3 regions of the Arthrobacter sp. MDT2-16 genome follow, and region 3 is predicted to be linked to each of the others. Evidence: riboswitches for the same ligand, from Rfam matches in the RefSeq annotation. Region 3 holds a riboswitch; each other region holds the start of a gene.
What was found. A riboswitch is a leader RNA that binds a small molecule or an ion and turns the genes downstream of it on or off. The one in region 3 is predicted to bind cyclic di-GMP.
Positions count from the first base shown of each region.

Region 1: linked by a shared signal. The riboswitch ahead of ACX80N_RS03620 (glycoside hydrolase family 26 protein) and the one ahead of ACX80N_RS09840 (LamG domain-containing protein) in region 3 are both predicted to bind cyclic di-GMP.
Region 2: linked by a shared signal. The riboswitch ahead of ACX80N_RS02550 (response regulator transcription factor) and the one ahead of ACX80N_RS09840 (LamG domain-containing protein) in region 3 are both predicted to bind cyclic di-GMP.

Region 1 covers NZ_JBTNDP010000001.1:732,250-737,400, forward strand. Annotated here, with positions in the region: gene ACX80N_RS03605 (AMP-binding protein) at 1-542, opposite strand, end outside; gene ACX80N_RS03610 (IclR family transcriptional regulator) at 592-1,305, opposite strand; gene ACX80N_RS03615 (FAD-binding monooxygenase) at 1,307-3,235, opposite strand; cyclic di-GMP riboswitch class I at 3,473-3,547, shown strand; gene ACX80N_RS03620 (glycoside hydrolase family 26 protein) at 3,566-4,831, shown strand; gene ACX80N_RS03625 (hypothetical protein) at 5,037-5,151, opposite strand, start outside.
Region 2 covers NZ_JBTNDP010000001.1:524,682-529,832, forward strand. Annotated here, with positions in the region: gene ACX80N_RS02530 (cupin domain-containing protein) at 1-500, shown strand, start outside; gene ACX80N_RS02535 (GNAT family N-acetyltransferase) at 595-1,080, opposite strand; gene ACX80N_RS02540 (LysE/ArgO family amino acid transporter) at 1,131-1,736, opposite strand; gene ACX80N_RS02545 (ArgP/LysG family DNA-binding transcriptional regulator) at 1,806-2,708, shown strand; cyclic di-GMP riboswitch class I at 2,808-2,882, shown strand; gene ACX80N_RS02550 (response regulator transcription factor) at 3,005-3,820, shown strand; gene ACX80N_RS02555 (hypothetical protein) at 3,836-4,282, opposite strand; gene ACX80N_RS02560 (MMPL family transporter) at 4,388-5,151, opposite strand, start outside.
Region 3 covers NZ_JBTNDP010000004.1:265,303-270,453, reverse strand. Annotated here, with positions in the region: gene ACX80N_RS09850 (ATP-binding protein) at 1-1,073, shown strand, start outside; gene ACX80N_RS09845 (response regulator) at 1,070-1,822, shown strand; gene ACX80N_RS09840 (LamG domain-containing protein) at 1,850-2,968, opposite strand; cyclic di-GMP riboswitch class I at 2,986-3,060, opposite strand; gene ACX80N_RS09835 (DnaJ family domain-containing protein) at 3,212-3,832, opposite strand; gene ACX80N_RS09830 (glycoside hydrolase family 13 protein) at 3,993-5,151, opposite strand, start outside.

The sequences.
Region 1 (5,151 bases), on a different contig from region 3:
AGCTGGACCTGCCGCTCGGTCTGGCCGCCGGAGATCGGGATGACGGTGCACCCGAGGCGCTCGGCGCCGGCATGCGCCCCCAGGCCGCCCGTGAACAGCCCGTACCCGTAGGCGTTGTGGACCTTCCAGCCGGCCTTCACGCCCGAGGCGCGCAGCGAGCGCGCCACGAGCGACGCCCACCGGTCGAGGTCGCCGGCGGTGTACCCGACGACGGTCGGCTGGCCCGTGGTGCCCGACGACGCATGGACGCGCGCCACCTGCGCCTGCGGCACCGCGAACATCCCGAACGGGTAGGTGCTGCGCAGGTCCTCCTTGGTGGTGAAGGGGAACTTCGCCAGGTCCGTCAGCTCCCGGAGATCGTCCGGGTGCACGCCGGCGTCGCCGAACTTCCGCCGGTAGAGGGGCACGTTCGCGTAGGCGTGCGTCAGCGTGGCCCGGAGACGCTCCAGCTGCACCGCCTCGAGGTGGTCGCGCGACCACGTCTCCTCCACGTCGAGCGTGGCGGGATCCGCGGCCGAAGCCCGGAGGGGAAGGGTGGTCATGGCTGCTCCTTCGCAGAGTGGGGCGGGGGTTCGTGTCGGTGTGTGGCCATCAGAGGACGGACCCGACGGCGCGGGCCGCCTCGGCCAGGCGGGCGCCGATCTCCTCGACCGGCCGGTCGCTGCGGAGATAGACGACGGCGAGCGCGGCGGGGAGCTGGCCGCGGACCAGGATGGGGGCGGCGACGGAGCTGACGCCGGGGATCACCTCGTCGCGGCTCACCGCGTATCCGGTGGCCGCGGCGATCCTCGACTCCTCCCGGTAGGGCTCCCCCGGCGCGAGGTGCTCCCATCGCGCCTCGGTCAGCGCGGACTGGATGGCGATCCCGGGCGCACCGGCGTCGAACCTGTGGCGTGAGCCGGGCCGCTGCACCAGTGCCCCCTCGCCGTGGGGCGGCTCCACGGCCACGAGCGTGACGCAGTGACGCCTGTCCCGGACGGCGATGAAGGCTGTCATCTGCAGCTCGGCCGCCACCGCCGTGAGTTCCGGCAGGGCCGCGGTCTGCAGCCTGGGCGCCACTCCCCGGGCGAGGATCGCCAGGCCGGGTCCGGCCTGGAACCTCCCGCCCGCGTCCCGCACCACGAGGGAATGCTCCTCGAGGGTGCGCAGGATGCGATAGGCGATGGACCGGTGGACACCCAGCTCGTCGGCGATCTCCGCCGTCGTCCGCCCGTCCGGCTCCTCCGCGAGGATCTCCAGGGTACGGAGTCCGCGCGACAGGGTCTGGGAGGCCGGGGCCGCCGCCGGACTGTCCGCCGTGCGCATGTCAGGCGAACGCCCGGCCCGCGTGCCCGTCCAACGCCGCACCGGCCCGCACGTCGAGGAGCGGGGCGAAGAAGGCGGCGAGGCCCGCGGTGTCGTCGACGGGCAGCACGTGCGCCACGTACTGGTCGGGGCGGACGACGACGACGGCGCCGGCGCGGTCGATGCCGCGCAGGTCGAAGATGTCCGCGGAGGGGTCCGCGGCGTACACCTTCTCGTAGTCGGTGAGTCCGAAAGGCCCGGTGGCGGGCTTGAACTCCGGAGGGACCCGCCCGATGTCCACCCGTGTGTGGTCCTGCTGGTAGACCACCTTCACGTCGAACCAGGCGTCGCGGTCCGCGCCCTCCGGTGTCGCGGCGAGCGGCGAGTCCGGGGAACTCCCCACCCATGCGGCGAGATCAGCCACCTTCGACACCCCACCCGGCTCGGCGGGGTCGGCGAAGACGTAGATGCGCCAGCGTCCGTCCGCCGTCGCGTGGTGCCCGAGGTGCATCGGGACGCCGTCGCACACCCGCACCACCGGCGCCGACTTGAAGCGCTTGCCGATCGGGAAGCCCGTGGCGAGGTCCTGGTGCGCGGGCTCCGCGACGAGGAGGGAGGGCGCGTACTGGGTGCGGAAGCCCGCCGGGAACTCGGCGGTGCTGACGTAGAAGTCCTCGAGCTCGGACGGGTCGGCGAAGTCCTCGGGCTTGCGGGCCATGAGCGCGGACCACTCCTTGTCGAACTCGATGAGGTCCTTCGCGACCACCTGACGCTCGGCGGAGTACGTGGCGAGCAGGGCCTCGGGGCTGCGCCCCTCGAGCACGTGCCCGAGTTTCCAGCCGAGGTTGAAGCCGTCCTGCATGGAGACGTTCATGCCCTGGCCGGCCTTCGCGCTGTGCGTGTGGCAGGCGTCGCCGGTGATGAAGACCCGCGGCGTGCGGGTGCCCGCCTCCTCCGGCAGGACGTCGTCGAACCTGTCGGTCAGGCGGTGGCCCACCTCGTACACGCTGTGCCAGGCGACGTTGCGCACGTCGAGGGTGTAGGGGCTGAGGATGGTGTTGGCCCTCGCGATGATCTGCTCGATCATGGTGCTGCGGATGGCACCCTTGGTCGCCGGGTCCACCTCGCCGAGGTCCACGTACATGCGGAACAGGTGCCCGCCCTCGCGCGGGATGAGGAGGATGCTGCCGCCGGAGCCCGACTGGATGGCGCACTTGCGGCGGATGTCGGGGAAGTCGGTCACGGCGACGGCGTCCATGACGCCCCACGCGTGGTTGGCCTGGTCCCCGGCGAGGCTGCAGCCGATGGCCTGGCGGACCATGCTGCGGGCGCCGTCGGCCCCCACCACGTACCTGGCCCGGACTGTGCGCTCCTCGCCCTCGCGTTCCCCCGCGGTGTGCACCAGGGTGACCGTGACCGGGTACTCCCGGGCGTCGTCGACCTCCAGCCCGGCGAACTCGAAGCCGTAGTCGGGCTCCATGCGCGTGGGCGCGTTCCGCATGAATTCGGCGAAGTAGTCGAGGACGCGCGCCTGGTTGACGATCAGGTGGGGGAACTCGCTGATGCCGGTCTCGTCGTCCTCCGGGCGGGCCGTGCGGATGATGCGGGAGGGGTCCGCCGGATCCGGCTTCCAGAAGGCCATCTCGACGATCCGGTAGGCCTCGTCGGTGATGCGCTGGGCGAAGCCGAACGCCTGGAAGGTCTCGACGCTGCGGGCCTGGATGCCGTCGGCCTGGCCGATGGCGAGCCTGCCCGGGCGCCGTTCCACGATCCGCGTGGTGATGCCGGGGAACTGCGAGAGCTGTGCGGCGGTGATCATGCCGGCGGGGCCGGTGCCGATGATCAGGACGTCGACCTCGTCGGGCAGCTCCTGGGGGCGGTCGAGACCGACCCCGGCTGCAGGCCGGACCCGGGGGTCACCCGAGACGTAACCGTGGTGGTGGAATTGCACGGGCTTCCTCACTTCGTCGTGGTCGTGCCGCTACCGCTGTGTTCGATAATCGAACACAGCGTTCTACTATCGTGACGCCGATGCTAGCCGGGGAGGACCCGGGACTCAAGGGTGCGGGTCCTGCACAGAACCTGCCGTTATCCTTCGCGCCACTGCCCGGCCCCGTCGACGGCCGTGGGGGATGATGGGAGGACCCCGACTCCACTCCTGATGATCGGGGCGTTCCGGGCGACCGCCCGGAAGCAAAGGCAAACCCGGTGCGAACCGGGGACGCAAAGCCACGGGACCCTCCGGGTCAGCCGGGCTACCGAACCCGTGAAGGCGTCAATCATGGTCTCCCCCCTGCCCGTCTCCCGATCATCGTCAGCAGTCCCAGCCACGGCGGACCGGCACTCCGTCCTGCGCGTTCTCCTGCTGATCTGCGGTGTCATCCTCTTCTCGGCAGGCGGTCCTCCCGCCGCGCAGGCTGCCGCGTCCATCAGCCTCAGCAGTACGACGGGACCGACGGGAACATCCGTGACCGTCACCGGAGCGGGATTCCCGAAGAACACCAAGGGCTCGATCACGGACGGAGCAACAGCCACGGCGATCAGCACCAACGGAAAGGGCTCCTTCCTGTCCTCGGTCGTCATCGCACCCGGGCCCTCCGTCGTCACGATCACCGCGACCGCCGGTTCTGCATCGGCGTCGTCCGTGTTCACGGTCACCGCCCCCGCACCGACGCAGGAGCCGGAGATGCGGGGGAAGGACATCAGGTTCGGTATCGGCACCAACGGTGGACCGGCAGCGGGAGCGGAGATCGATGAGGTAGCAGCCCTCGCCGGAGAGGCACCCTCCCTGGTGCTGTCGTACAAGGATTTCAACCAGGCCCCGCCCCTCGCCGAACTGGATGCCGCCCGGGCCCGGGGCGCACAGACCCTGCTGACCTGGGAGCCATGGTCCTGGGGAGGTGGCACCGACCAGCCTGCCTACTCCCTCGACCGCATCGCGGCCGGCGACTTCGACGCCTACCTCCGCCAGTGGGGGTCCGCCCTGGGGCAGTGGGGCCAGCCGGTGTACCTGCGCTTCGGACACGAGATGAACGGGGACTGGTACCCGTGGGCCGAAGGAGTCAACGGCAACGGTGCCGGCGACTACATCGCCGCGTACCGTCACGTCCACGACGTCGTCGCCTCGACCGGCGCTTCCAACATCCGCTGGGTGTGGAACCCGAACGTCCCCTACTGGGGTTCCACGCCCCTTCCGGAGCTGTACCCGGGCGGCGACTACGTCGACGTCGCGGCACTCGACGGCTACAACTGGGGTACCTCGCAGACGTGGAGTGCCTGGCAGGAACCGCAGGCCCTGTTCGGGGAAGGATTGTCGCAGGTGAGGTTCCTCGCACCCGGCAAGCCGGTCATGATCGCCGAGACCGCGTCCTCGGAGGTCGGCGGATCGAAGGCGGCATGGAATACCCGCCTCTTCGACTACCTCTCGGCGCAACCCGACGTCATGGCCGTGATCTGGTTCCACATCGACAAGGAAGCCGACTGGCGTATCAACAGCAGCGACGCCTCGGCCGACGCTTTCAGGACGGCTCTGGCCAACCGGCGCTAGTCCCTTCCGCACCGGCCCGCGCCCGCCTCCGTGTGCTGGAGGCGGGCGCGGGTCTACGCCAGAGGCCCACCGCAGGTCGGAGGCTCCCCGGCGAAGCGATACCAGTCGGGGAGCGCCGCGGTGAATTCGGACCGTATGGCCGCATCCTCCACCGCCGTCCAGTCCTCGGGGTGGAAGACCTGGTCCCACCAGACGCGTTTGATGTTCAGGGGTAGGTGCTGCCCCAGTGGTAGAGGGACATGCCCACCCAGTCGACGGCGTCGCCCCCCGGATGATAGGGCGCGTAGGGATCGTCATCGGACGTCAGGACTCCGTCACCG
Region 2 (5,151 bases), on a different contig from region 3:
CCGCCGTCTCCTACTTCGCGGTGGACAACGACCCCGGTGACACCGTCGCCCTGCACCGGCACCCGTACGTCGAGACGTGGGTGGTCCTCGAGGGGCACGTGCGCTTCACGGTCGGGACGGCAGGGCTCTCGGGAGTGGCGGGCGACACCGTCGTGGCACCGGCCGGCGAATGGCACGGCTTCACGAACGACGGCGACGGCCCGCTGCGGATGCTGTGCATCCATGCGTCCCCGCGCATCATCCAGGAATGGAAGGAGGGTGCCATACTGTCCGGCATGGACCTCGAACAGTGGTGGAACGGCGTCATGCCGCAGACCCGGGACTGGCTGACCGCCCACAACGGTGAGGCGCTGACCCCCGAGGTGGTGGCGGACATCAGCAGCGCGGGCGGCCTCGTGGCCGCCGACTCCTGGTGGATGGGTGAGCGCGGCCCCGACGGCATGTTCCTCTCGGACGCGGCGACGGACTGGATCGAGGAACGCGCCAACACCGAGGAGTAGTCGCCGAGCACCTCCGCCACCGGCGGGAAGAGTCCTACGCATCGAGCGGGCCCGGGACCGTCGCTCCGGAGGAGAGCGACGCCTTCCCTGTCCCCTAACCGGAGAGGTCCTTGAAGTAGCGGGCAACGGGCCACCGCTCGAAGCCTGCCGCCTCGTACGCCCGGCGGGCCGGTTCATGGCCCGGATCGTCGCCGGTCTCCACGAGGACCATGCGCATGCCGGCCTCCCGGCTCCTGGCGAAGGCATGATCCATGAGGTCGCGGGCCACGCCCCGCCGCTGGAACTCCGGGTCCACGCTCAGGACGTGGATCTCGCCCATGCTGTCCTCGGGATGGAGTCGCAGGCACACCCAGCCCACCACGCGCGCACCCTCCACGGCGACGGCGATGTTCCCGGGCTCGCCGTCGAGCACGGCCGCGAGGTCACGATACTGGCGTTCCCTCCACCCGTCCGGATAGAAGGACCCGTACACGAACGGCGCCACCGCCTCGCGGACCAGCGGGAACACCGGCTCCCAGGCGCGCATCGACAGCTCGAGCACCTCCGCCCGATGGTCCGACCCGTACGGCACGATCCGCATGCAGTGACGGTAACTCCCCGGGCCGGGCGGCGCACCCGCGGCGCCGTCGGCTACCGCAGGACGAGCATCACGGCCAGCAGGAGCATCACGACGGCGATCAGCGCGTCGAGGATCCGCCAGGCGCGTGGACGGGCGAAGAGCGGCGCGAGGTAGCGGGCCCCGATGCCGAGTGCGGTGAACCACACGAGGCTGCCGAGAGCGGCTCCCCCGGCGAACCACCACTTGCCCGGCACGCCGTGCGTGGTCGCCAGCGTACCCAGCAGCAGCACCGTGTCGAGGTACACGTGGGGGTTGAGCCAGGTCAGGGCGAGGCACGTCCCGAGCGCGGCCCGCCACGACATCGTGGCGGGTCCGCCGTCGGCGTCGAGGTGCTCGCCCCGGAGGGCACGCCGTGCCGCCAGGACCGCGTAGCCGGCCAGGAACGCGGCCCCTGCCCAGCGCACCACCTCGAGGACCACGGGGGCCCGTTCGATGACCGCCCCCAGTCCCCCGACCCCCAGCAGGATCAGCACCAGGTCCGAGAGGGCGCACACCGCCACCACCAGCAGCACATGGGAACGCCTCAGGCCCTGGCGCAGCACGAAGGCGTTCTGCGATCCGATGGCGACGATCAGGGTCAGACCGGCAGCGAGTCCGGTGGCGGCGGTGGTGATCACCTCCTCAACCTAGGAGGCGGCAACCGGTTCAGGCCAGCTAATGATCCTTCAGCATGGTAAGAATTGCTCATGAGGCACGTCGACCCGGCACACGCGGAGGCACTCGCCGCGATCGTGGCCGCCGGAAGCTTCGAGGCAGCGGCAGCGGCCCTCGCGATCACCCCTTCGGCGGTCAGCCAGCGTATCCGCGCACTGGAGGCCGCCGTCGGTCGTCCCGTCATCACCCGGACACGGCCCCTGCGCCCCACGCAGGCCGGTCAGGCCGTGGTCCGCTTCGCCCGGCAGTTCGACCTGCTGGCCGCGGACCTCGCGGCGGACCTCGAGCCGGGCGACCAGGGCGGGCGCCGGCGCATCACGATCGTCATCAATGGCGATTCGCTCCATACCTGGGCGCTGCCCGCCCTGGCCACGGTTGCCGGCACGCTGCAGATCGAGGTGTTGCGCGAGGACCAGGAGCACTCGCTCGACCTGCTCCGCAGCGGTGCGGCGGCGGCCGCCATCACGTCGGTCGCCGCCGCAGTCCGGGGGTGCTCGTCCCATCCGCTCGGGATCATGCGCTACGTCCCGGTGTGCACACGGGAGTTCCGCCGGACCTGGTTCCGGGACGGTGCGACGACGGAGCAGCTCGGCGTCGCCCCCGTGATCGTCTTCGACCGGAAGGACGACCTGCAGGACCGGTACCTCCGCTCGCGCTCGCGTCGCACCCTCGACCCGCCGCGCCACTACGTCCCCGCGGCCCAGGAGTTCATCGACGCCATCCGGCTCGGCATGGGCTGGGGGCTCGTCTCCGAACTGGAGCTGAGGGGCGAGGCCGACCGCCGGGCCTTCGAGGCCCTCGAACCGGGCGGCCACGTGGACGTGCCGCTGTACTGGCAGCAGTGGCGTCACGGCTCGACAGCGCTGTCCGCCGTCAGTGACGCGGTACGCCATCATGCAGTCATCCTCCGGCAGCCCGATGCGGCGCCGCGGTGACCTCCGCAGCCGCGGAGGAACGCCACGCCGAACCGCGCCGGGCCGTTGGTCGCTGCGGTGTCACCGGGGGTTGCTAATATCGTCGGGCGGGCAACCGCTCGTCGACAAAGGCAAACCCGGTGCGAGCCGGGGACGCAAAGCCACGGGACCCATGCGGTCAGCCGGGCCGCCGAACAGAAGAGGTCCACGCAGTATGCCAAGGACGCCTCAATTCCATACAGCCCCCGCACCGGTCGGACGGATCGTCCTCGAGCAGGCCCCTGCGGGCACGCAGCACCATCACGGGGTAACACGCCATGAATAGCCCTGCGCCCGGGGACGTCCGGCCGGCCGTCGTGATCGAGGACGACCTCGACATCCGCAACCTGGTCTCCGCCATCCTGGAGCAGGGAGGCTTCCAGGTCACCGGCGCGGCCACCGGTCGCGAGGGCGTCGACGTCGTGCGTCGGGAACACCCGACCGTGGTGACCCTGGACATCGGGCTGCCCGACATCGACGGGTACGAGGTCCTGCGGAGGATCCGCTCGACCACGGACTGCTACGTGATCGTCCTGAGCGGCCGCGCGGACGAACTGGACATCCTGACCGCCCTGCAGGCCGGCGCGGACGACTACGTCCTGAAACCGTTCCGTCCCCGCGAGCTCCGGGCACGCATCGACGCGATGCTCCGCCGGCCCCGTGCCGGGCAGATGGCACAGCATCCGTCGGGCCGGTCCGCGGTACCCGTGACGGTGGTCGCTCCGTCCGTCCCCGACCGTCGGCAGGCCTCCGACACCCTCCTGCGCAACGGCGCGCTCGTGGTGGACGGCGAGGCGCGCACGGCGAGTTGCTCCGGTATCGAGTTGCCGCTCACGAAGACCGAGTTCAACCTGCTCCACGAACTCCTGCGCAGCAACGGCGCCGTCCGGACGAAGGAGGAGCTGGTACGCGTCTCGCGGGGCAAGGACTACCGCGGATACAACTTCGTGAGCCGCACCGACGAACGCGCCATCGAGGTGCACATCGCGAACCTCCGCCAGAAGCTGGCCCGCACCATGGGGGACCCGGATCTGATCATCACCGTGCGCGGGGTCGGATTCCGGATCATGCCGCAGGGCACCACCTCGCGCTGAGCCGCCCGCCCCCGGTCAGCGGTGTTCGGGGCGGCTGTCCTGGAACGCGGACACGGTGTCGGCTGCGCACGCGCGGAGACGCGCCACCGAGCGCCGGGCGTCCTCGAGGCTGCCGGCCCTGATCGATCGCTGCGTGGCACCTGCCGCCTGGGCGAGGCGTACGGCGCCCACCATCGTGGCGGACGTCGTCACGCTGAGCACGGCGTCCTCCGCCCCCATCGCGTCGTCGTCCTGGAGCCGGCCGTCGAGCCGGTCGATCTTCCCCGCCAGCGAATCGCAGAAGTCGCGCGCGAAGCGCTCCACCACCGAGGGGTCCGAGAAATCGCGCCTCATGTCCCGGAGGACGTCCGGGTCGAGGAGCTGCGCCGCCCTTCCTGGCGCGTCCGGGACCCGGACGGCGTCGTGGAGGGGCACCGTACCGTGGTCCTGGTCAGGACGCGGCGGCGTGGATGGGGTGGGCACAGTCCAAGATTAGTGACGGGTCCGCTGCCGGGCGCGGTACCCGGATGTTCTTGCGCAAAGCTTGCGGAAGGTCGGCGGTTCGTGCTCGACGGCGGGATGAGCGGGCTACCGCGGGGACGCCACTTTCCCGAGCGGTGACGGCCACCAGATCCCCGGCCCGATGTCGTAGGCCAGCGCGGGGATCAGCAGCGACCGCACCAGCACGGTGTCCAGCAGCACGCCGAACGCCACGATGAAGGCGATCTGCGCGAGGAACAGGATCGGGATGACCCCCAGCGCGGCGAAGGTCGCGGCCAGGACCACCCCCGCCGAGGTGATGACACCGCCGGTGACCCCGAGTCCACGCAGGATCCCCGGCCGGGTGCCGATGCGCAGGGACTCCTCGCGCACCCGGGTCATCAGGAAGATGTTGTAGTCCACGCCCAGCGCCACGAGGAACACGAACGCGAAGAGCGGCACCGACGCATCCGCGCCCTCGAACCCGAAGACGTTGTTGAACACCAGCGCCGACACCCCGAGCGCGGTCGCGTTCGAGAGCGCCACGCTGGCCACGAGGAGCACCGGCGCCACGACCGAGCGCAGCAGGATGATGAGGACTACGAGGATGACGGCGAGGACGATCGGGATGATCTTCACCAGGTCGGCGAGCGCGGTGTCGTTCGTGTCCACCGCCACCGCCGTGACGCCCCCCAGGAGCGAATCCGGGCTGGCGTCGTCGAGCGCGGCCCTCAGGTCGCGGACCACGCCCTCCGCCTGGCCGGAGTCGGCCTGGTACGCCAGCGTCCCGCTGATGAGCACGCGGCCGTCCTCGACGACGGCGGCGCCGGTGGGGTCGGCGGTCAGGGCCGCCTCCGAGATCCCCTCCTGCG
Region 3 (5,151 bases):
TCGTGGCCGCGCTCGTCGGGTCCGCGGGCGCCATCTGGATCTCCCGGCTCGTCTGGCGGCGCATCTACCGCCTCGAGCCCGAGGAGATCGCGTCCCTCCTCGAGACGCGCGACGCGATGATCCACGGCATCAGCGAGGGCATGGTCGCCGTCGACGAGCACCACCGGATCGCACTGCTCAACGACGAGGCGAAGAGGCTGCTGGAGCTCGACGACGACGCCACGGGCCGGCTCGCGGCCGACGTCATGGAACCCGCCCTGGCGCAGCTCCTCACCGACCCCGCCGACACGGACGAGACAGTCCTGTCAGGCGAGCGGGTGCTCCTCGCCCGCACTTCCGGCGCGCTCGTCGATGACAAACGCGTGGGCCGCGTGATGATCCTCCGTGACCGTACCGAGCTCTACCAGCTGCTGACCGACCTCGACGGCGAACGGGATGCCACCCAGGCGCTGCGGGCGCAGGCGCACGAGTTCGCCAACCGGATGCACACCATCTCCGGGCTGCTGGAGCTCGGCCGCACGCAGCAGGCCGTGGACTTCATCTCGCGGTCCGGGCACGGCGGCTCGCTCATGTCGGGCAGCATCGCGCCCGGCATCCAGGACCCTGACGCCGCGAGCCTGCTCATGACCAAGAGCACCATCGCCGCCGAGAAGGGCATCACCCTGACCATCGACGAGACCTCGGCGCTCGAGCCCGACGGCACCACCGACGTCGTCACCGTACTCGGCATCCTTCTCGACAACGCGATGGAAGCCGTGACCGGTAGCGGACGGCCGGACGGGCAGGTCGTGGTGCACCTCGCGACGGACGACGACGCCGTCCGCATCACCGTCGCCGACAACGGCCCCGGCGTCGCACCGGAGGACGTCGACGGCATCTTCTCCTCCGGCTACTCGACCAAGGACGGCGGCCACACCGGGACGCGCGGGTTCGGCCTCGCGCTCGTGGACCGCATCGCCCGCCGCCGCAGCGGGCAGGTCGTCGTCGACGACTCCGAGCTCGGCGGCGCCGAGTTCACCGTCTGGCTCGCGCCGTCGCTCGCCGGCACCCGTCCTCCGCTGCGCGTGCCATGAGCGCCCCTGCCCTGATCCCCACGCTGGTGGTCGACGACGACCGCGAGGTGGCCGGCATCCACACCGGCTTCCTGCTCGCGCACGGTGCGTTCGACGTCGTCGGCGCCGCACACACCGGAGCCCGTGCGCTCGAGCTCGCCGAGGCGCTGCGCCCGCGCCTCGTGCTGCTGGACATCCACCTGCCCGACATGACCGGCATCGACGTGCTGCGGACGCTGCGGAACCGACCCGGCGATCCGCTCGACGTCATCGCGATCACCGCGGCCCGCGAGCTCGACACCGTACGGGCGGCCGTGGCCGGCGGGGTGCTGCACTACCTCGTGAAGCCGTTCAGCGCCGCGGTGCTGGGCCAGCGGCTGGACTCCTACGTCGCGTACCGCCGCGAGCTCGACACCCACGCGGCTGACGGCTCCGCAGCGCTCGATCAGGGCCGCATCGACCAGCTGCTGCGGACGACGGCGGGGTCCGGTGCGGGCGGCGCGGGTGCGCCGTCCGGCACGGCGACCATCGTGACGCCGAAGGGCCTCTCGGCGCCGACCCTGGAGGCCGTCATGCTGGACCTGCGCGGTCATGGCCGGGGGACGTCGGCGTCCGATGTCGCCGAGCGGCTCGGTATGGCCCGCGTGAGCGCCCGGCGGTACCTCGAGTTCCTGGTCTCGCGGGGGCAGGCGCGGATCGTCCCGCAGTACGGGTCGGCGGGCCGTCCCGAGAAGTTCTACGTCTGGACGGACGGCGCCTCCCGCGGCTGAGCGGGGACAGGGCGGGCCGGGCCGGCGCTAGCGGCCTCCGACGACCACCGGTGAGCAGCGCACCGCATCGCAGACCTGGTAGCGCACGGACGCCGATTTCGCCGTCGTCGAGGTACCGCCCGTGTTCGGGACCGTGCGCCGGACCCCGTTGGTCAGCAGCGTCACGGAGGAGCCTGCGGCCCCCGACCAGCTGAGTGTCGTGGTGGTGGTGCCGCGGGTCTTGGTGCTGGACGCGGCGAGCGTGATGGTCGCCGGAGCGGGGGTGGGCGCCGGCGCCACGACCGGCGGTGCCGCGCGCGGAACGAAGGAGAAGTCGCGGACGACCACCTTCTCGGGAACGACGCGGGCGGGGTCCCCACCGCCTCCGCCGGTCACCCAGAGGTTGAAGTGGACGGTCTCGCGGGCCGGTTCCGGAACCTTCTCACCCATCAGGACCGTGCGCTTGAGGAGCTGGCCGGTGTAGCCCTCTCCCGCGAAGGTCTCGAAGGTGATCCTGTCCGGCTCCCACACCATCCTGTGCGTCAGGACCGGATGATCCGTGACCGCGAAGATCGCGGTGTCGTTCCCCACACCCGGGCCCTTGCTCGCATCGAACCAGTAGCCGTGCCCCTGCGTGATCGGCCACACCTGACCGAAGCTGCTGCCACCACCCCACGAACTCGCCTCGCACAGGTCGATCTCGTTGAATCCGGGGGCGGCCGCGGGGTCGTAGGTGAAGAGGCACCCCCACACCACCTCCTTCTGCAGGGTGCTGAGGTCCTTCTCGATGGTGGTGCTGTAGGTGCCGTACCCGAAGCCATGGCGCGTCGTGTTGAACTCGGCCCCGATCGCCGAGCCACCGGTCGGGTTGGAGAGCGTCATGGTGACATGCCCGTTCGCATCGGGGTTGCTGACGTTCGCCGGGTCAAACTGCTTGTTGTAGTTGGGGGCACCGGTCCACCAGCGCTTCTCCCAGTTGAAGCCCTTCCAGGCGAAGTCGCCGACCGGCCCGGGGTCCACGACGGCAGGCCTCGTCTCGCCGGCTTCGGCGGAGGTGGAGGCGGATACCGACACCGCCAGCAGGAGCGCGGTGAGCACGGAGGCGACGAGCGACGAGCGGCCGTCCGTCCGTCGGCGGGTCCGTGAGGTGACGGGCAGGAGGTGCATGCGGGGAGCCTTCGCTGTTCGGTAGCCCGGCGGACCGCGTGGGTCCCGTGGCTTTGCGTCGCCGGTTCGCACCGGGTTTGCCCTTGTCGCTGAGCGGTCGTGCCAGCGGCGCCGCCGGACGCGCTGCACGATGTCCGCCGGCCCCTCCATCGTCCTGCAGGCGTGCGCCAAGGACCCCGTCCTTCAGCGCAGGTCTTGCTCAGATTTGGCGCAGGTCCCTACGAACACGCCCCGGGGTCCGGGCTAGCCGGCTCCACGCCAGATGCGCCGCCAGAAGGAGGGCCGAGGCTGCTCGGGCGGTGCGGCGTCCTCGGCCGCACGGCGCGCCGCAGCCCTGCGTTCGCGCCAGAGCTCCACCTCGGCGTCCACGTCGCGGAGCTTCGTGATGACGGGCGGGCCCCCGAGGAGCTGACGCCTCGCGTCGATCACTCGGTAGTTGAAGTCCTCGAGCACCTCGCGGACCTGCTTCTCGGTGTACTGGCGGTCGAGGCGGTCGTCGAGTTCCGCGTCCTCCGTGCGCAGCAGGATGGCGCGGGGGCCGAGGCCCGTGATGTTCTCGCGCTGGATCAGGCCCTTGACCCACCAGTCGGGGTCGTGGGCCTCCCCCAGCCCCGGGATGGGCTTGCCGGCGAGCGCCAGGTCGTCGAAGTCCCCGCGTGCCACGGCCTGGTCCACGATGAGCCGCGCCCGCTTGACCTCGTCCTCGCCCGCGCGCAGCGGCGCCATCTCGCCGTTGGCCGCGTCGCCGTCGTTCTGGCGTTCGAGCTCGGCGAGCGCGTCGTCCGCATCCCGGGCTCCGCTGCGGGCAGCGCGGTACTGGGCCGCCTTGCGCAGCCTCTCCTCGTTCTCCTGGGAACCGCTGATGCCGCTACCCTTCGCCTGGTCGTGCCGTCCTCCCCAGTATTCCGAGGTCCCTGCCGGGCCCGCAACCGATTCTCCTGCGGACGAACGGCCCTTCCACCCGGCAGGGACGACGACGGCGGGCCACCCCCGGAAGGAGCGACTCGCCGTCGTTGGACTCCTGCTATACGAGCCAGGCGGTGGTGTCGCCCGGCAGCCTGCCGTCCTCGAGCGGTGAGCTGCTCAGCAGCACGGTGCCGGCGGGCAGGTCCACCGTGGCCGGGCCGAAATTGGTGACGCTGTGCCAGCCGCCGGGACGCGTGAAGTGCAGGACGTCGGCCGAAGGCTCGTCGACCCACTCGAAGTCCTCCTCGCCCTGCAGCTCGCGGCGCAGCTCGAGTGCACGGCGGTAGAAGCCGAGGTGGGAGGAGGGGTCCGCTTCCTGCACCTCGACGGCGTACTCCCCGAACCACGCGGGCTGCGGCAGGTGCGCTCCGCCGAAGCCGAAACCGAAGGATTCGCCGTCGCGCGTCCACGGCAGCGGCACGCGGCACCCGTCACGCCCCACGTCCACGCCCCTGTTGCGGAAGAACGTGGGGTCCTGGCGGTCCTCCTCGGCGATGTCGGCTACCTCGTGCAGGCCGAGCTCCTCCCCCTGGTACAGGTAGGCGGAGCCGGGCAGGGCGAGCATGAGCTGCGAGACGGCACGCGCACGGCGCTCCCCGAGCGCGCGGTCGAGCTCCGGCTCGATGCCGCCGCTCATGAGCCACGCGCCGCCGTCCTGGCCGTCGTCGCTGTCGGCTCCGACGGGAGGCAGCCCGTAGCGCGTCGCGTGCCGGACGACGTCGTGGTTGGAGAACACCCAGGTGGACGACGCCCCCGAGGACGTCGCCTCGACGAGGTTCTTCGTGATGATCTCCCGGAACTGGCGGGGGTTCCAGTCGGCCCTGAGGAGGTCGAAGTTGAACGCCTGGCCGAGGCCGTCGGGGCTGGCGTAGCGCGCCCGGCGGTCGGCGTGCACCCAGGCCTCGGCGACGGCGGTGCGCGGCGGCGTGTACTCGTTGAAGACCGTGCGCCATTCAGCGAAGACCTCGTGCACCTCGTCGCGGTCCCAGAAGGGGTGCTCCCCCAGATTGTTCCCGCCCTGGGGGCCGAGCTCGGCCTTGGACGGCAGCGGCTCGGTCAGGTCCTTGGTGAGGGCGTGCGCCACGTCCACGCGGAAGCCGTCCACGCCGCGGTCGGACCAGAAGCGCAGGGTCTTCAGGAAGTCGTCACGGACCTCGCGGTTGTCCCAGTTCAGGTCCGGCTGCTCTCGGGCGAAGATGTGCATGTACCACTGGCCG